Regions from separate parts of the Kosakonia sp. Marseille-Q7440 genome, predicted to be linked through region 2. Evidence: predicted binding sites of a transcription regulator. Region 2 holds the regulator's gene; the other holds the start of a gene.

Region 1 (6,087 bases), 270 kb from region 2:
GGCCGAGATCGGTGGTGATGTTAAAATCTTTCAGCTTGATCTTGCCGGAGGCTTCAAAGCCTGCGCGCACGCCGCCCCACGGGTCATTACCCTGGCCCAGCAGTTTCGCTTCCAGCTCAACCGGTTTGGTGACGCCGTTCAGGGTCAGGTTGCCGGTAATATCCAGCTCATCACCATCCTTTTTCACCGACGTTGAGGTGAAGGTCGCTTTCGGGAACTTCGCCACGTTGAGGAACTCTGCGCTGCGCAGGTGTTTATCACGCTCGGCGTGGTTGGTGTCGACACTGTTGGTATTGATGGTGACGTTCACCTTGTCGGCCGCCGGGTTGGCCTCATCAAAGGTAAAACTACCGTCGAAGTCCTTAAACGTACCGTATAACCAGCTGTAACCGAGGTGCTGGATACGGAAGTTAACGAAGGCGTGCTGGCCCTCTTTATCGATTTTGTAGTCTGCCGCTACAGCAGAACCGGTGGTAAACAGCAGCGAGGCGAGAGCGAGTCCCGGCAGGATCTTCTTCATACTTATGCTCCAGAGTCAGGTGACGATTTTCCCAGCATCCGCTTGAGAGTGGCGTCTTTATCAATGAAATGGTGTTTAAAGGCAGCAAGGCCGTGCAGCACGGAGAGAACCACTACGCTCCAGGCCAGCCACAGGTGAATGGTTCCGGCGAGGTCCGCCTGCGAGCCGGCATCGGCAAGCGTGGCAGGGATCTCAAACAGGCCAAAGACGTTAATCGGTTTACCATCGGCGGTGGAGATCAGATAGCCGCTAAAGACGATGCCAAACAGCAGCAGGTAGAGAACGATATGGGCAACAACCGCGGCGATGCGCGTGGCGGTGGAGTAGCTTTTCAACGGCGGTGGCGGCGGGGAGATAAAGCGCCACAGCAGGCGGATCACCAGGCCAAACATCAGCAGAATACCGATACTTTTATGGATCTCGGGTGCCTGATGATACCAGCCATCGTAATAGCTGAGGGTGACCATCCATAACCCTAAGGCGAACATGCCATACACCACGATGGCGACCAGCCAGTGAAGCGTCACGGAAATAAAACCGTAGCGCGCCGGAGAGTTGCGTAATTGCATAACGGGTCATCACTGTTAAACAAAAGTTAATTTAAAATGGCGTCAGTGAGAAAATATTGCAACTCAAAAATAACGAATTGGATTGTTATTTTTTCTATAACATAAATTTTGAATAAGTTTGCCGGTTTACATTCAGGCTATTAGAAAGTTGAAACGTTTAAGGCAGGATTAGCAGTAGGTTAAGCCTGTTGTCATACTCCTGAAGTATTCAAAAATATTGTCTGTAAAAGACCAATAAATCGCTAAGTGTCAGCTTTTGTAAGCATTTTAGCGCGGGTAACCACAAGCAAAATTAATAAAAAGCCAACGGCTGAGAATATATGCCGCCACATTTTCACGCAGGTGATTACTTTATTCGGTACAAAGAGCAACGGCCCCGAAATAGGGCCGCCGTAAACTCAACGCGTAAAGCGGGCGAGGGAGAAGGGCTGTAAATCGAACTCCAGCGTTTTTTGCTGCGCGAAGGCGCTGGCAATTTCACCGAGCACCGGGGCAAATTTGAAGCCGTGGCCGCTCAGGCCGGTTACCACCAGCGTATTCGGCGCGTCTGGCAGGGTATCAATAATAAAGTCTTCATCAGGTGAGTTGTCATAGGTGCAGGACGCGCCATACAGGCAGCCGCCAATACCCGGCAGATGCTGGCGTAAAAAGGAGAAGCACTCCGAGCCGTCGCCGGCTTCTGCACCAAACGGCGTGCGCTCGTCGGCCGCGTTAATCACCTGTCCGCCGTTGTGGCGGCCAATCTTTAACTCATTCTCAACCGCCGGGAAGCCGTAATAGTGCTCGCCGTTCGGCATCTCGCCGGTAAAGGCCGGGAAGTTGTTTTTCACGCTGTAACGGCCATCCGCCTGGAACCAGGCAAACACTTTACGTACCGGCTGGATCGGCAGGTTTGGCAGCAGCGTCTTCGCCCAGGTTCCCGCACTGACCAGCGCTTTCTTGCCGGAGAAACTCCCTTCCGGGGTATCGATGGTGACGCCATCCTGATGATGGTGCAGGGCGGTGACCGGGCAGTTGAAGAGTTGCGCGCAGCCTGCCTGCTCAGCCAGCTGGATCCAGCTTTTAATCGCCAGTTCGCTGTGCAGCACGCCGGAGTCAGCTTCATAGAGCGCGATGTAATCATCAGGAACGCGGATTTCCGGCCAGCGCGCCATCAGCGAGGCGGCATCCAGCTTTTCCAGCGCCAGCTTCCACTGCGCGGCGCTGTCGGCGACGTTGGCGAGAAAGGAAGAATCAGCCGGACCAAAATTGACGACGCCAGTGCGCTCAAACACCGTTTCGCCGGTGAGCGTATTCAGCTCATCCCATAACTGCTGGGCGCGCAGCACCAGCGGAACATATTTCTCGCCTTCGCCGTAGGCGTGGCGGATCAGGCGCGTATTGCCGTGATGGCTGCCTTCATTGTGCGGCGGCATATGCGCATCGGTCATCAGCACCTTAAGCCCGGCGCGCGTGGCGTAGTAGCCCGCTGCTGCGCCAACGGATCCGCTGCCGATAATAATCAGGTCGTATGTCATGGTTCTCTCCAGGCAAATGCGTGTTCAGGAGGGTAAATAACCTGGGGGGCTTATACAAGGGCAGAAAAAAGAAAGGCACCGCGAGGGTGCCTGATGTTGAGTATGCGCAGATGGTGTTAATGTCTTTTATACTCGTCTTTTTCGTAATCGCCTGATTCAATCTTGGCAATGCCAGCTTCCAGAATCGAAATAAACTGGCGGGCAACATCGGTTGTTAACCATAACGTCTGACCGATTTCAGTACCTTCCTGAGCGGCTCTGTTCGGGGTCTGGTAGTGCAACCGAAGCATCAGTGCGTCATAGCTATCTACGGTGCTGATGTCCCATCCGACCAGTGGATGGGTCTGGATGACTTCATTATTCTTTACCATCATAACCCCCTGTTTGGCGTGTTTTAATTAGACAACGACGTTCGAGGTTCAATGCGTGTTTTAATTTGAAGCCTTTTCAGTATATCAACAACCCGACCTCATGATCGGGAAAATAAACACTCTGCAACATCTTTTTTGTAGTCATAGATTTTTCTTAAGGGAGTGGCTAAAAGATAAGCGACTCATTTCACTGAGAAAATCAGATGTTACGGTTTTGCTTGAAAATGAAGCAAAAAAAGCCGGGGCGACCCGGCAATAACTTCAACTTCAGAGGGAAATTAATCGGTGATAAACCAATCGTCAGCGCTTTCCCAGGTCTCTTGCAGGATTTCGCTAACGCGGTCTTTATCTTCTTTCGCGCCGCCAAGGACGGAGAGATTATTTGCTGCCGCATAACGGACAGAAATTTTATTTTCGCGATCGGGATAGTGGTCATTCAGACGGCGGGATAACTCACCTGCCAGCGCATCGATAGCGCCCGCGGGTAAAGATGTGGTTCTGGCAATCGTCACTTCAATGCGCATAACAGCCCCCTGTGTAAGATACTGTATGTTTATACAGTTAATCGAAACACATTACAACAGGGGGCATAAGAATATTTAGCGTTTTACCTGCCAGCGCACGGTTTCACCGGCGAGGAAGGGCACCAGCGTATCGTCCGCCAGCGCAATCGACTCCGGCACCACGCACTCTTCCCGCACCAGTTCAATAAACTCTTCATTCACCGGCAGGCCATAGAAGCGCGGCCCATTGAGGGAGCAGAAGGCTTCGAAGTGCTGCAACGCGTTCATCTCTTCAAATACCGTGGCGTAGCTGGCCAGCGCCGTTGGCGCATTAAAACAGCCTGCACAGCCGCAGCTCGCCTCTTTGCGATGGCGGGCATGCGGGGCGGAGTCGGTGCCGAGGAAGACGCGTTCGAACCCGCTGGCGACCAGCTCACGCAGCGCCTGCTGGTGGATATTACGCTTAAGGATCGGTAAGCAGTAGAGATGCGGACGCACGCCGCCCACCAGCATATGGTTGCGGTTAAACAGCAAATGTTGCGGGGTGATGGTGGCGGCCAGCCGCTCATTGCCGTCGCGCACATAGTCAGCGGCATCTTTGGTGGTGATGTGCTCGAATACCACTTTCAGCTCCGGCAGACGCTTGCGCAGTGGCTCCATCACCGTCTCAATAAAGCGCGCTTCGCGATCGAAAATATCGATCTCCGCGTGAGTCACTTCCCCATGCACCAGCAGCGGCATGCCAAGCTTCGCCATCCGCTCAAGCACCGGCATGATGGCATCAATGCTGGTGACACCGTGGCTGGAGTTAGTGGTGGCATTTGCCGGGTAGAGCTTAGCCGCCGTAAACACCTTTTCCGCAAAGCCGCGTTCGATCTCATCAGGATCGAGGCTGTCGGTCAGGTAGCAGGTCATTAGCGGTTCGAAGTGCTGACCGGCAGGCACCGCGTCAAGGATGCGCTGGCGATAGGCGAGAGCGGCCTCAACGGTGGTCACAGGCGGAGCCAGGTTCGGCATCACAATGGCGCGGGCGTAGGTTTCGCTGGTCCACGGCACCACGGTTTTCAGCATATCGCCGTCGCGCAGATGGAGATGCCAGTCGTCAGGACGGCGGATTTTCAAAACCTGGGGTTGTGTCATTGAAGGGCTCCGGCTAAGTGAGAAAGGGCTGTTTTTGCCGGAGACCAAGCATAAGGGGAAACGTTTTCGTTTGCATCCTTTTCCTGAAAAAAAGGGCGCCAGGCGCCCAGTGATTCAGTCGGTAAGCGGGATGACAATCTCGCCAGGTTTCACCTCAATGCCTTTGGCATATTTCTTCGCCAGCGCTTCGCCTTTGGTGCTGTCTTCTTTCAGCACATAGGCCGGGCGCTGGTTAAAGTAGTTGCGCAGAGACTGGTTCAGGTAGGGCATCAAGGTTTGCAGCACGCTCTGCATCTTTTCCGGTGTGACCGTCGCGTCCACCACTTCCATCTCATGCAGGTAGATTGCGCCCTGATCTTTATCAAAGGTCGGCAGCGCTTTCAGCTTCAGCTTGATTACCGCTTTTTGATTGCCGAACAGCGAGGTCATATCCAGATTTGCATCGCCGGTTAAGGTGATTTTATTCGGCTCTTCACGGCCAATCGCGCTGGCAAGATTGTTGAGAACAATATGCGCATCAGCCACGCCCGGCACGCCAATATCTTTGGCGAAGTTATTCCGTTTCTCCAGGGCCTGGTTAATCTCCTGCTCGCTGATTGTGTATTGGGTCAGTTGATTGCACCCCACCAGCACGCCGCTCAGCATGAGTGCTGCGGCCAAAATCATCTTCTTCATGAATTCCTCAACGTGGTCCTGATGCCTCGATCGAGGTGTAGCATGCGCGACGCCCGGCGCAAAGGCCAGCAGAAAATACTTAAAGAAGGGGCGGAAGCCGGTCGCTTCCGCCATGAACGGCTTAGATAGCCATGGAAGAGAGGAGGTTAACCTGAGTCTGTTTCGCCATGTTGTCGCGGTAATCGGCGACGCGGGTCGGCCAGGTAATGCCGCTGACAATTGTCAGGTTACGCAGCAGCGGGAAGAGGTGAATATCATCTTCCGACAGCTCGCCGTTGACGGCATTCGGCTGCACGATGTGCTTCTCCAGCGCGCGCAGATCGTCGCTGATATTCTTCACCAGCCCGGCAGAGTGGGAGAGGTGATCGGCGAAATCGCCAATCGCCGCCTCTTTTTTGGCGGTGAAGTAGGCGCGCGCCTGCGGGGTGGAAAATTCGTCAAAGGGGGCCTGCGCGAAGCGTGGGATCAGCAGCTTATTGACGTAGCCATTCACCTTACGCAGCCACTCTTCGATCTTCGGATTGCGCGAGCCGGTCAGTAGCGGTTGACCGTCGAGCTTATCAACGTAGTGAACAATATCGAGGCTTTCGGGCAGGTAGCGGCTGTCATCTTTTTGCAGGATCGGCGCCATCTTTTGACCAATCATGCGGGTCGGCGTCGCTTCGTCATCGCTTTGCAGGACATGGAGTTCAACCGGGAGATTCTTAAGGCCGAAAATCATGCGGGCTTTTACACAGAAAGGGCAGTGATCGTAAATGTAGAGTTTCACGTTTCTCCTCCATACTGGTTTAT
Region 2 (13,543 bases):
AAAAGCCCAGCACGCTTAAGCCCGCGAGCCAGACTAAAAATCCTTTGCCAGGTTGCATTCTCATTTCTCTTTAATTGCAGGTAATCAGGGTGGGGAAGTGTAAGGAGTGCTTTCCTGGTTGTGAAACGCTAATATTTGCACATTGGTTTCAAAAATTTTGCAGGCAGAATATGTGGTCAGAATACTCCCTTGAAGTGGTGGATGCCGTAGCGCGTAACGGCAGCTTTAGCGGCGCGGCGCAGGAGTTGCACCGCGTGCCTTCGGCGGTGAGCTACACCGTGCGCCAGCTGGAGGAGTGGCTGGCGGTGCCGCTGTTTATGCGCCGCCACCGCGATGTGGAACTCACCCCCGCCGGGGTCTGGTTTTTAAAGGAGGGGCGATCTGTTATCAAAAAAATGCTGATCACCCGCCAGCAGTGTCAGCAGATCGCCAATGGCTGGCGCGGCCAGTTGCCGATTGCTGTCGATAACATTGTGAAACCCGCGCGCACCCGGCAGATGATCGTCGATTTCTACCGTCACTTCAGCGATGTCGAGCTGGTTGTCTACCAGGAGGTGTTCAACGGCGTCTGGGATGCGCTCGCCGATGGCCGTGTTGAACTGGCGATTGGCGCTACGCAGGCGATCCCCGTCGGGGGGCGCTATGCTTTTCGCGATATGGGCACTTTGAGCTGGAAGTGTGTCGTCTCACGTCAGCATCCGCTGGCGCAGCTCGACGGTCCGTTAAGCGATGAGACGTTGCGCAACTGGCCGTCGCTGATTCAGGAGGATACCTCCCGCTCTTTGCCAAAGCGTATTACCTGGCTGCTGGATAACCAGAAAAGGGTGATGGTGCCTGACTGGGCCTCGTCGGAAGCGTGCCTGTCGGCGGGGCTTTGTGTGGGGATGGTGCCAGCCCATTTTGCCCGCCCGAGGCTCGATAGCGGTGACTGGGTGGCGCTTGAACTGGAAAACCCGTTTCCGGATGCCGCCTGCTGCCTGACATGGCAACAAAACGAGGCGTCACCTGCACTGAACTGGCTGCTCGATTACTTGGGGGACAGCGAAACGTTGAATAAGGAGTGGCTGCGGGAGCCGGAGTAAGGCTCCCGCGGGAGGGGATTAACGGCGGTAATCGCGGAAGGGGCCATCGGCCACCGAGCGGCGCTCCACCAGGCGCGGATGCACCTCAATCGACTGCGACTGTTCACGCTTATTCACAATGCGATCGAGCAGCATGGTGAATGCCGTTTCGCCCAGCGAGTCTTTCGGCTGATGAATCGTCGTCAAGGCCGGGGTAAAGAAGCGCGAGTTGCGCACGTTGTCATAGCCAATGACGGAGATATCCTGCGGCACGCGCAACCCCATCTCATCGGCGGCGCAGAGTGCGCCCATTGCCATAATGTCGCCGCCGCAGAAGACCGCGGTGGGGCGCGAGGACTGGCCGAGGATCTGCTGCATGGCGCGGTAGCCGGACTCCGGCTCAAAGTCGCCCTGCACAATCCAGTTCTCCGGCACGTTGATCATCGCCTCGTTCATCGCCTTCATAAAACCGGCAAGACGGCCTGCGCCGGTGTTGCGCTCCAGCGGACCCGGGATTACGCCGATATCGCGATGGCCGCGCTCGATCAGGTAACGGCCGGCCATATAGCCGCCCTGGAAGGCGTTATCGATCACCGAATCGGTGAAGTCCGCCTTCGATTCGCCCCAGTCCATCACCACCATCGGAATATGGCGATACTCCTCAAGCATGGTGAGCACGGTTTCCGGGTACTCAGAGCACATCACCAGCAGGCCATCGACACGCTTTTGCGCCATCATCGACAGATAGGCGCGCTGCTTCTCCTGGCTGTTCCAGGCGTTGCCGAGGATCAGCGTGTAACCCTTCTGGAAACACTTCTTCTCAACCGCTTCGATGATCTCGGCAAAGTAGGCCGCTTCACTGCTGGTTGCCAGCAGACCAATCGATTTGGTGTGATTCACTTTCAGGCTGCGCGCGACGGCGCTTGGCGAATAGTGCAGCTCTTTGATTGCCGCCCAGACGGCGTTGCGCGTCTCTTCGGCGACAAAACGGGTTTTGTTAATTACATGTGATACGGTTGTAGTGGAAACGTTTGCTCGTTTCGCGACATCTTTAATCGTTGCCATCAGATATTACTCCAGACCATATCGTAAGCTCCTGATAATTCTTGAGGTAAACGTTTGCCTTTAATCACCCTGAACCCATCAAAGTGAGTGCGGTACGCCGGGAAAACGACACTGGACGTCAGGAGGGGAGTCAATGGCCGGTACGCTAATAAATTTAGCGTCGAATTTTGTCTGATCTTGAGCAAAAGGGGAAGTATTAAAACGGTTCTGCTGCCAATTCGCGCAAGATTTTTCAGATAATTTGTGCAAAAATGCGCAGGCTCACTTTTTGTGGGGAAATTAAATGGAGAAAAATTGATGAGCACCGATCTTAAGTATTCACTCTTCACCACCGTCATCGTTCTGAGCCTGATCGTTTTCGGCGCGCTGACCGCTGCACTGCATTGATCTGATGCGAGGGAGAGCCCTCTCCCTCGGTTCTTGCGTCCCCATTGTTACCCGTTGCGCAATAAACTTTTCTCCGTACGCTCACTTCTGTTTTTTGTGACACCTGTCATACTTTTGCCTTTCGCGACCCGGTAGAGGGTCGGCATGTCCATTTCGGAGTCAAAAGATGAAAATAAATTTCCCCCTGCTTGCGCTGGCAATTGGTGCCTTTGGCATTGGCACCACTGAGTTTTCGCCGATGGGGTTACTGCCGGTGATTGCGCAGGGCGTTGGGGTCTCTATTCCGGCGGCGGGGATGCTGATCAGCGCCTACGCCATTGGCGTTATGGTGGGTGCGCCGCTGATGACGCTGCTGCTTTCCCATCGCGGTCGTCGTAATGCGCTGATTTTCTTAATGGCTATTTTCACCGTCGGCAATGTGCTCTCTGCCATTGCGCCGGATTACGCCACCCTGATGATCGCCCGTATTATCACCAGCCTTAATCACGGCGCGTTCTTCGGCCTTGGCTCGGTCGTTGCCGCAAGCGTTGTCGCGAAAGAGAAGCAGGCCAGCGCGGTGGCGACGATGTTTATGGGGCTGACTATCGCCAATATCGGCGGTGTGCCCGCCGCCACCTGGCTTGGGGAGACCATCGGCTGGCGCATGTCCTTTATGGCAACCGCCGGGCTTGGGGTGATCTCCATGGTCTCGCTCTTCTTCTCATTACCGAAAGGCGGCGCGGGCGCGCGACCCAACGTGCGCAACGAACTGGCGGTACTGATGCGCCCGCAGGTGCTGACGGCGCTGCTGACCACCGTGCTCGGTGCCGGGGCAATGTTTACCCTCTATACCTACATCTCACCGGTGTTGCGCACGCTGACGGATGCCACGCCGGTGTTTGTCACCGCCATGCTGGTGCTGATTGGCGTTGGTTTCTCGATTGGTAACTTTTTGGGTGGGAAACTGGCGGACCGCTCGGTAACCGGCACGCTGAAAGGCTTTTTACTGCTGCTGATTGCCATCATGCTGGCTATCCCGCTGCTGGCGCGCAGTGAGATCGGTGCGGCGATCGCCATGGTGGTGTGGGGCGCGGCAACCTTCGCGGTAGTGCCGCCGTTGCAGATGCGCGTGATGCGTGTTGCCCATGAAGCACCGGGGCTGTCGTCATCGGTCAATATTGGCGCCTTCAACCTCGGTAATGCCCTTGGCGCGGCGGCAGGCGGGGCGGTGATCTCCGGCGGCCTCGGCTACAGCTTCGTTCCGGTGATGGGGGCGATTATTGCCGGGCTGGGGCTGCTGCTGGTGCTCTTCTCCGGGCGTGATTCAGCGTCGCGCGTCTGCGCGGCAGCGGAGTAAGGCGAAGTAACACCTGCCGCGCGAGCGGCAGGTGGGAGAGGGGATTAGCGAATGGTTTTCGGCGTGACCACGCGGCGCGCACCAACATAGTGGCGCTGCCAGTAATCTTCGCTTAATGAAGTGACCTGAATATCCTGGCCGCTGCGCGGTGACTGGATAAATTTGCCGTTGCCAACGTAGACGCCAACGTGATCGGCGGTGCCGCGGCCCTGGGTGCGGAAGAAGACCAGATCGCCGCTCTCCAGTTCACGCAGGTTAACCGGTGAGGCATCACGCAGGTGATACATCTCATTGGCGGTACGCGGAATACGGAATTTCACCAGATCCTTATAGGCGTAATAGACTAGCCCGCTGCAATCAAAACCGGTTTTCGGCGAGGTACCGCCCCAGTGGTAGGGTTTGCCAAGCTGGTTCATCAGCTTCGACATCGCGGTTTTTTGCACTTTTTGCACGCGCAGTTTATGCACGTCTGCCAGCGTGCCCGCCTGGCTGCTTTTCACTTTAATACAGTGCGGCTTGTGGCCTTTGCGCGGCGTACACTTCTCAGTCCAGCTAACGGTTGCGGTTTTCTGTGAACTGGATGCTTTACGACGCGAGGGAGTTTTAGCGGTTTTCTGCGGGGTAGCGCTGTTTTTCTTTTTTATCGATTTGGTCGACGTTTTGGTTTTTGCGGTTTTTTTACTGCTGGCTTTTTCTGCTGGAGTGCCACTGCTTTTCTTTGCTGTTTTTGTAGAACTGTTTTTTTTCTTACGTTCGGATGCTTTCGCCAGATGTGTTTTTTGCACGGCCGAGGCTGGCGCTTGTTCAGAAGCGCTCGCTAATGGCGTGAAAGACAACGTGGTGAACAACAAAGCACAGAGCGTGATTGAAGCTTTTGGTATCCGCGCCACTGAGCAATCCCCTGTTAGGGCAGGCATCTATAATGCTTGCGTATGATTTAAAAAACTCGTCGATTCTAATCTATAAAAAGCCCAAACGTTAATACTGTTTTTGCATCTATAGCGTCGTTTCGTTAACAAGCGCAAAAAAACGAGCAAAACGTTTCGCTAAAAACGGATTTTCCGCCGCCTGAACCGCGCCGGGTTGGCTTAAGTCACCTTTACCTTATCGTGCCTGTAACACCTTAAATCCGCGCGCTGAATAAAATGTTATTTTCCGAAGCCAGCCTGACCCGCTACAATGTTCGATCTCTGCCGTAGAAGAAGTTGAAGGAAGCAAAGACAATGAGTGAGACTCTTGAGAAAATTCAGCGCCAGATCGCTGAGAACCCGATTCTGCTGTACATGAAAGGCTCGCCGAAACTGCCAAGCTGCGGTTTCTCCGCCCAGGCGGTACAGGCGCTCTCTGCATGCGGCGAGCGTTTTGCCTATGTGGATATTCTGCAAAACCCGGATATCCGTGCCGAACTGCCAAAATACGCAAACTGGCCAACCTTCCCGCAGCTATGGGTTGAGGGTGAGCTGGTTGGCGGCTGCGATATCATTATCGAAATGTATCAGCGTGGCGAATTGCAGCCGCTGATCAAAGAGGCTGCCGCTAAATATAAAGGCGTACCGGACGCCGAATAACCCGCAGTTATTGGCTCTGCCTGGAAAGGGCTCATGTTTCGACATGAGCCCTTTTTTATTGCCTGTCACCTGCTCACGGCGTGTTGACTTAACCAAAATTATTGGGTATTACTGTGCGGATTTAAGTGTAACCCATTGTTAATTATCCTATTTTAAGAATTTTGATAAACCCAGGCATGCTTTTTCTGATGACAAGCTGTGAACAGGATTGCCTTAATTCAGGATGAATGATGAAAAAAATAGACAAGATAATTACGTTGATGACGCTTCTCTTTGCTTTTTCAGTAACGGCTCAGCAGCAGCCGCTGGCAAGCAGGGAAGATGTGGTGACCACTCTCTCACTGGGCACCCTGAGCGGAACGGCGAAGGAGCGGGTCTACGATACCGATGAGGGCGGACGCAAAGTCAGCCAGCTAGACTGGCGCTATCGTCACGCTGTCGTGGTGCAGGGCTCTATCGAGTGGCCGGTGCAGTCATGGCTCACTGTCGGTGCGTCCGGATGGACAACTGTCGCGCACAGTGGCAGCAAGATGGATGATTACGACTGGCAGCAGGCATCGCAAACCCGATGGATCGACCATAGCTCTCACCCTCATACGTGGCTCAATTTCGCTAACCAGTGGGATCTCCATCTGACGGGCTGGCTCGTTCACCAGCCTGACTGGCGACTTGGCGTGATGGGCGGTTATCGGCAAAGCCGAACCAGCTTCACGGCGCACGGCGCACGGCGGCACGTTCAGCCGTAATAATGGCGCAAAGGTTGGCCGTTTCGATGATGTGAAAGTTCTCGGATATTCACAGCGTTTCAACATACCCTATGTTGGCCTGACCGGTCGTTATCGCTATGGCAATGTTGAAGCAGGAACCAGTCTGAAATATAGCCGCTGGGTAAGAGCGCAAGCGACAGACCAGCACTACTTACGCAGCATCACCTTCAGGGATACTACCCGGCACCAGCATAGCTTTTCCCTTTCGGCTAACGTCGGCTATTACGTCACGCAGCAGGTAAAGCTCTATCTGGAAAGCACGTGGGATCGCACGTTAAACAAAAAAGGGACCAATACCGCCATCTTCTCCAGGGACGGTACCTATGCGCGCGCCTCTTTCAAGGATAGCGCCGGGATAGAACACTCCGCGCTGCTCACCACCGCCGGGCTGGTCTACCACTTTTAATAAAAAACCGGTCAACAGACCGGTTTTTTTCAGGCTTCTGAATCGACTTCTGGCGTCGGCAGCGGCCAGCCGCCAAGCCGCTTCCAGCGGTTAACGATTTCACAAAACAGCCGTGCGGTCTGCTCCGTGTCATATAAGGCCGAGTGCGCCTGGGTAGCGTCAAAGTCGATACCGGCAGCCGCGCAGGCTTTAGAGAGCACGGTCTGACCCAGTGCCAGCCCGCTTAATGACGCGGTATCAAAGGTCACAAAGGGGTGAAACGGATTGCGTTTCATCGCCGCGCGCTCGGCGGCGGCCATCATAAAGCTGTGATCGAAGGTCGCGTTGTGCGCCACCATGATCGCACGGTTGCAGTTCTGCTCTTTCATCCCTTTGCGCACCAGTTTAAAAATGGCGTGCAGGGCGTCATATTCGCTCACCGCGCCGCGCAGCGGGTTCGTCGGGTCGATCCCATTAAACGCCAGCGCTTCTGGTTGTAAATTAGCTCCTTCGAATGGCTCAACGTGAAAGTGCAGGGTGCTGTCAGGCATCAGCCAGCCTTGCTCATCCATTTTTAACGTAACGGCGGCGACTTCCAGCAGGGCGTCGGTTTTGGCGTTAAACCCGGCGGTTTCAACATCGATTACCACAGGGTAAAAACCGCGAAAACGGTCGCACAGAGCAGTCAGTTGAGCATTATCGGACATCAGGATCTCTTGATAGGAAAAAAGGGCAGCGCATTATGGCAAATTTTACGGAAAGATGTAAAACAGCGGGCGCATTGCGCGCCCGGGGGGATCAGTGACCCAGACCGCGTCCGGCGTCTTTCTCTTCAATCAGTTCGATTTTGTAACCGTCCGGATCTTCAACGAAGGCGATAACCGTGGTGCCGCCTTTAACCGGGCCAGCTTCACGGGTGACGTTGCCGCCGTTTTTGCGGATCGCTTCGCAGGACTCCGCCGCGTTTTCTACGCTCAGCGCGATGTGACCATACGCCGTGCCCAGCTCATAGCTGTCGACACCCCAGTTGTAGGTCAGCTCAATCACCGCTTCTTCGCTCTCATCACCGTAACCGACAAAAGCCAGCGAATATTTGTACTCCGGGTTTTCGCTGGTGCGCAGCAGTTTCATGCCCAGCACGTTGGTGTAGAAATTGATTGAGCGTTGCAGGTCGCCGACGCGCAGCATGGTGTGAAGTAAGCGCATAATATCCTCTTTTATGAATGCGTTAACGTTCCGGTTCGAAACACGGTTTTAGTATAGCGGCCGATCCGGGCCGCTATCAAATCTCAATCCGCTTCTCAGAGAGAAGGGTAGTCGGTGTAACCTTCCGCGCCGCCGCCATAGAAGCTTTCCGGGCGCTGCGGGTTGAGTTCCGCTTTCAGCTGCAGGCGTTTTACCAGATCCGGGTTGGCGATATAGGCGCGGCCAAACGCCACGGCATCGATCAGCCCCTTGTTGATCAGGTCTTCCGCTTTCTCAACGCTGTATGCGCCAGCGCCGATAATCGGGCCGTGGAAGCGCGCACGCACTTTTTCACGGAACGTTTCGCTGTAGGGCTCACCGCCCGCCCAGTCCGGCTCGGACATGTGCAGGTAAGCGATACCGCGTTTACCCAGCTCTTCAATCAGATAGAGCGCGTCAGCTTCTTCGTTCGGGCCGTTGTCGGTGTTCTGGAAAGAGCCGATTGGCGAGACGCGAATACCGATGCGATCGGCGCTCCACTCTTCACACACCGCGTCAATCACTTCCAGCACCAGGCGCGCACGGTTTTCAACGCTGCCGCCATACTGGTCGGTACGCTGGTTAGCTGAAGGTGAAAGGAACTGGTGCAGCAGGTAACCGTGGGCAGAGTGCAGCTCAACCAGATCAAAACCAGCTTCGCGCGCATTGGCGACGGCCTGGCGGAAATCATTAACGATGCCCGGGATCTCATCGGTCTCCAGCGCGCGCGGCATGGAGGTATCTTCACGGGTGGCGTTGCCGTTTTCATCACGCAGCGAGGTACGGGTACCTGCGCTTATCGCAGACGGCGCAACCGGTGCGGCACCGCCCGGCTGTAAGCTGCTGTGAGAGATACGGCCGGTGTGCCACAGCTGAACCGCAATGCGGCCATCATCGGCATGGACTGCATCGGTGATCTTTTTCCATGCGGCAATCTGCTCGTCGCTGTGCAGACCCGGCGCACCCGCATAGCCTTTGGCCTGGGCGGAGATTTGCGTCGCTTCACTGATGATAAGCCCGGCGCTGGCGCGCTGGCGGTAGTACTCGGCCATCAGCGGCGTCGGAACATCGCCCGGTTCAATACTGCGCAGGCGCGTCAGGGGCGCCATCAACACGCGGTTCGGTACGGTAATGGCACCGACTTTCAACGGCGTAAATAATTTACTGGACATAAACAACTCCTGAATAGACCGGTCGACTAGTAAAAGATGAAATAAAAAGCCTGATGTTATTCAGGCCGGGTAATGATCTGCTGCGCATGCGCCAGCGCGCTTTCCAGCGGCACGGCACTGCGCGAAATTTTTGCCTGCAGATTTGCGCCGAGCCACAGAGCATATAACACCTGTGCCTGGGAGCGCGCTTCGCCGGCAAAGGCGAGGCTTTTATCCTCGCGTCCCTGTTCCAGCGCTTTAGCGAGCAGGGCGATAATCCCTCCCGCGCCGCGGTCCATGGCGGTGCGCATATCTTCCGAGAGATCGCACACTTCCGCCGAGAGCTTCACCGTCAGGCAGCCGCTGATGTGGCCCTGCTGGCAAAACTGATTCAGCGTCTCCTGATAATAGGCCAGCAATCTGTCGCGTGCCGTGCCCGGGCCGTTGGCAAAATGGTTCGCCAGCCGCTGGTGGTAACCCGCATAGTGGCGCTCAAGCAGCGCCACGCCAAACGCCTCTTTCGAGCGAAAGTAGTGGTAGAAGGAGCCTTTCGGCACTTCCGCCGTTTTCAGTAATTCGCTTAACCCCATGCCGGTAAAGCCGCGGTGCATACAGAGCTGCTCGCCGGTTGCCAGTAAGTGTTCGCGTGTGTCGTGTTCAGAATTCTTGCGCATCGACACACTCTAGCGGGCGAACTTTGTGATGGCAATTGGCGAACAATGCGTTTTTAACAGTTGCGCAATATCTCACCGCGGTCTTGAATGTAGAGAAAGCCTGCATCTATGGAGCGTCCATTGCCTGAACAACTGGAGTTTTTCCCGGTCCAGAGTCCGTGTCGCGGCATCTGCCAGTCAGATGAGCGCGGCTTTTGCCGTGGCTGTATGCGCAGCCGCGATGAGCGCTTTAACTGGCAAGCGATGAGCGACGCGCAAAAGCAGGAGGTGCTGCGCCTCTGCCGCCAGCGCTGGCAGCGTAAATTGCGCGCAATGCGTGACCAACCCCCGGAAGAACCTGATCAACCTTCGCTGTTTTAAGGGCAAAAATGGGTATACTCGGGGCAAATTACCTTCGAGGAAACCATGATGGTCCAGCGTATTGCCCTTGCGCCGCAAGGTCCTGAGTTCTCACGTTTTGTGATGGGTTACTGGCGTCTGATGGAGTGGAACTTTACCCCGCGCCAGCTGGTGAGTTTTATTGAAGCCCATCTCGATCTTGGCGTTACCACCGTCGATCATGCCGATATCTATGGCGGCTATCAGTGTGAAGCCGCCTTCGGCGAAGCCCTCAAACTTGCCCCGCATCTGCGCGCGCGTATGGAGATGGTCACTAAATGCGGCATCGCCACCACCGCGAAGCCGGAACACGCGCTCGGCCACTACATCACCGAGCGCGACCATATTATTCACAGCGCCGAGCAGTCCCTGCGCAACCTGGCGACCGATTATCTCGATCTGCTGTTGATCCATCGCCCGGATCCGTTGATGGATGCCGACGACGTTGCCGAAGCCTTTTTACAGTTGCACCAGAGCGGTAAAGTGCGCCACTTCGGCGTCTCCAACTTTACGCCTGCGCAATTCTCCCTGCTGCAATCACGGCTGCCGTTTACACTGGTCACCAATCAGGTGGAGATCTCGCCTGTGCACCAGCCGCTGCTGCTTGATGGCACGCTCGATCAGCTTCAGCAGTTGCGCATCCGCCCGATGGCGTGGTCCTGCCTGGGCGGCGGGCGCATCTTCAGCGATGCCGACTACCAGCCGCTGCGCGATGAGTTGCACCAGGTGGCAACGGAGCTGAACGCCGAAAATATTGAGCAGGTGATTTACGCCTGGGTGCTACGTTTACCCTCTTCGCCGCTGCCGATTATCGGCTCCGGCAAAATTGAGCGCGTGCGTTCATCTCTTGGCGCGCTCAATCTTCAGATGTCCCGCCAGCAGTGGTTCCGCATCCGTAAAGCGGCGCTCGGCTACGACGTGCCGTAAGCTAACGCTATGACCTCCCGGTGAAATCTGCCGCTCTGGCCTACACTTACAGAGCGAAAAAAATCCAACGGAGGTCATATGAAGCGTTTTAGTCTGGCAATGCTGGCTCTGCTCACCTGTGCGGGTGCGCAGGCCGCCAGTGAAGAAGTGCAGATGAACCTCGTTACCGCGCAGGGTGTCGGGCAGTCCGTCGGTAGCGTGAAGATCAGCGAAACCGATAAAGGGCTGGAGTTCGCGCCCGATCTCAATGCGCTACCGCCCGGCGAGCACGGTTTCCATGTCCATGCCAAAGGCAGCTGTCAGCCAGCAATGAAAGAGGGCAAGCCCTCTGCCGCTGAAGCCGCGGGCGGTCACCTCGATCCCCATAAAACAGGCAAACATGCAGGACCAGAGGGGGAAGGCCATTTAGGCGACCTGCCGGTGCTGGTGGTCAATAACGATGGCAAAGCGACCGATGCCGTTGTTGCGCCGCGTCTGAAAAAGCTGGATGAGGTGAAAGGCAAGGCGCTGATGATCCATGTCGGTGGCGATAACATGTCCGATCAGCCGAAACCGCTCGGCGGCGGCGGGGCGCGTTATGCCTGCGGCGTAATTAAGTAACCGGCTCGCTGATGGTACCTGGCGCAGGCGCGTTTTCCAGTTGGGCAAGCGCGCAGTAGAGACGCCAGATAAGCGAGGCGAGTTCGCGCGCGGCGGGCTGGTGATGCTGGCCCAGCGCCGCGCAAATCCGCTCTAACTCTGCGAGCGTGGCATTCAGCGATCGTTGCTGAACGCCGCGTTCGCTCATCACATCCCGCAGCAGCCCAATTGCGCGATCGCGCACCCGGCTCAACGGGTCAGAACGCGTTTCCCAGTCACGCAGTTGCCACACCACATGCGAGCAGTTGAGCAGCACCACGCCCCAGCGCAACAACCAGCGCCGCGCCTGCGCATCCTGGCTGTTACTAAGCTGGCTAATGTGGTGATAAACAACCGACTCATATTGGTGTTCCTGCAACCTTGGCGCGCGGCTCAGCTGGTCAACAAAATGGCGGCGCAGGGCGCGAATATGGCGACGGCCTTTACGCGCATCCGACCCCGGTCGCAGCACCGCAAAGGCAAGCCAGGCCAGCGCCACACCGAGGATTTTTGCCAGATCGGCATTGAGAAAATCGGCAAAATCAAACACCGGCGGGTCGCTCACCGCGATAAACGAACCCATAAAGACAATCAACTGCCCCCACAGCCCGGCGCGCTTTGGCATTTGAAGCTTGAGCAATTGCAGGGTGGTAAGCAGTGGAAAGAGAAACAGCAGAAACAGCGCCAGCGCGTTGATCTGCACCATCAGGCCAAATTTCACCACAAAGCTGAACAACGTCAGCAGGGCAAGCGTGCGCAACAGCAGGGTTAAAGAGTTAAACGGCGCAGGCGAAACGGAGTAGAGCACGCAGCTGATCGCTGCCAGCGTCAGCGCGGCGGAGCCATGCTCCCACTGCGCGCTGAGACTCCATGCTCCGACCATGATCAGCGCGACAAAGGTTCTCAGCCCGCTCCACAACGCCTCGGCATTGTCGATATTGCGCATTAACGCCGGGCTGCGCGGCGGCAGCGCTTCGCTTACCGGCGAGGCGTTTTCCAGCTGGCGTAACCAGCGGCTGCTGGCGAGGTATAAACGGCAGAAGTAGCGCAGCCGCTGCCAGAAAGCGTGATGGCGATAGTCAGCGTCCGGCGCAGGTGCCAGCGGAGCAATAATGCGGGCGACCGTTAGCGCATCGGCATCGTGATGCGCCAGCTCTGCCAGCAGTTGCTCAAGCACCGGGCGCAGCGTGGCAGGCGCGTCGGGCCAGTTGAGCATCATTCGCCGCAGGCTGGAGATGACGCTGGTCATGCGCAACTGCTGATGGAGCAGCCAGGTGAGCACGCGGTTTTGGCGGCGAAAGCGATAGTGGCTCCAGAAGGCCTGAATGCGCAGCAGGTTCGTGGTGAGGATCTGCCCAATCAGGCTCTCATGTGCGTTGCGGATGGCGTCGTTTGTTTCGGCTTGCCAGAGCAGGCTGGCGTGCTCCAGCAGCCGGGCATGCATCCTTCTTAGCGCGGCGAGCAGCGTCGGGCCATCGGCAGTGCCAGGCAGGATCATCATCATCAGGCCGCCGCACAGAATGCCGAGAATCACCTCGCAGACGCGTGCCTGGGCGATGTCCCACAATTCGGTAATTTCAGTGATATTGGTCATTGCAAAGGCGATGATGGCGGCGGTGTAACCCGCCAGTTGAAAGGCGTAGGCGACATTGTTCGTGAACTGGGCGCAGGCCCAGGTACAGAAGGCTATCCAGCCCGCCATGGCAAACAGAAAAAGCCACGGATCGTTAAGGGTTTGCCCGGCGATAATCAGTGCGGCGCACGCCCCAAGCAGGCTACCGGCAATGCGCCCGAGGCTTTTGCTGATCACACCCCCGACGGTGGGAAAACTGACCACCGCCGCAGAGGTCATCGCCCAGTAGGGCTCATCCAGATTGAGCGCATAGGCAAGCGTCAGCGCCAGGCACATGGCAATGCCGTTACGCAGTGCGTAGCGCCACTGTCCGCCGGTCGCCTTGACCCACGGCAGGTTTTGCCACAGCAGCATTAGCCTGCTCACGGC

Evidence for each region. The regulator PurR, encoded in region 2, represses purine synthesis genes. The targets are predictions, from matches to a motif close to CANGCAAACGTTTGCNTG.
Region 1: the regulator PurR is predicted to act here: its motif matches at 4,674-4,691, upstream of pyrC (dihydroorotase).

What each region holds. Positions count from the first base shown of each region.
Region 1 covers NZ_CBCPLT010000001.1:1,565,759-1,571,845, forward strand. The annotation lists gene ACWPW2_RS07085 (YceI family protein) at 1-520, opposite strand, end outside; gene ACWPW2_RS07090 (cytochrome b) at 523-1,089, opposite strand; gene solA (N-methyl-L-tryptophan oxidase) at 1,488-2,606, opposite strand; gene bssS (biofilm formation regulator BssS) at 2,723-2,977, opposite strand; gene dinI (DNA damage-inducible protein I) at 3,256-3,501, opposite strand; gene pyrC (dihydroorotase) at 3,577-4,620, opposite strand; gene ACWPW2_RS07115 (lipoprotein) at 4,735-5,295, opposite strand; gene grxB (glutaredoxin 2) at 5,417-6,064, opposite strand.
Region 2 covers NZ_CBCPLT010000001.1:1,832,615-1,846,157, forward strand. The annotation lists gene punC (purine nucleoside transporter PunC) at 1-58, opposite strand, end outside; partial or broken gene punR (DNA-binding transcriptional activator PunR) at 171-1,104, shown strand; gene purR (HTH-type transcriptional repressor PurR) at 1,101-2,126, opposite strand; gene cydH (cytochrome bd-I oxidase subunit CydH) at 2,424-2,513, shown strand; gene ACWPW2_RS08455 (MFS transporter) at 2,680-3,849, shown strand; gene ACWPW2_RS08460 (C40 family peptidase) at 3,894-4,739, opposite strand; gene ACWPW2_RS08465 (Grx4 family monothiol glutaredoxin) at 5,073-5,417, shown strand; gene ACWPW2_RS08470 (omptin family outer membrane protease) at 5,645-6,163, shown strand; gene ACWPW2_RS08475 (omptin family outer membrane protease) at 6,195-6,590, shown strand; gene rnt (ribonuclease T) at 6,620-7,276, opposite strand; gene gloA (lactoylglutathione lyase) at 7,368-7,775, opposite strand; gene nemA (alkene reductase) at 7,871-8,965, opposite strand; gene ACWPW2_RS08495 (TetR/AcrR family transcriptional regulator) at 9,022-9,618, opposite strand; gene ACWPW2_RS08500 (DUF1289 domain-containing protein) at 9,727-9,978, shown strand; gene ACWPW2_RS08505 (aldo/keto reductase) at 10,027-10,923, shown strand; gene sodC (superoxide dismutase [Cu-Zn] SodC) at 11,002-11,523, shown strand; gene ACWPW2_RS08515 (FUSC family protein) at 11,516-13,528, opposite strand; gene ACWPW2_RS08520 (efflux RND transporter periplasmic adaptor subunit) at 13,537-13,543, opposite strand, start outside.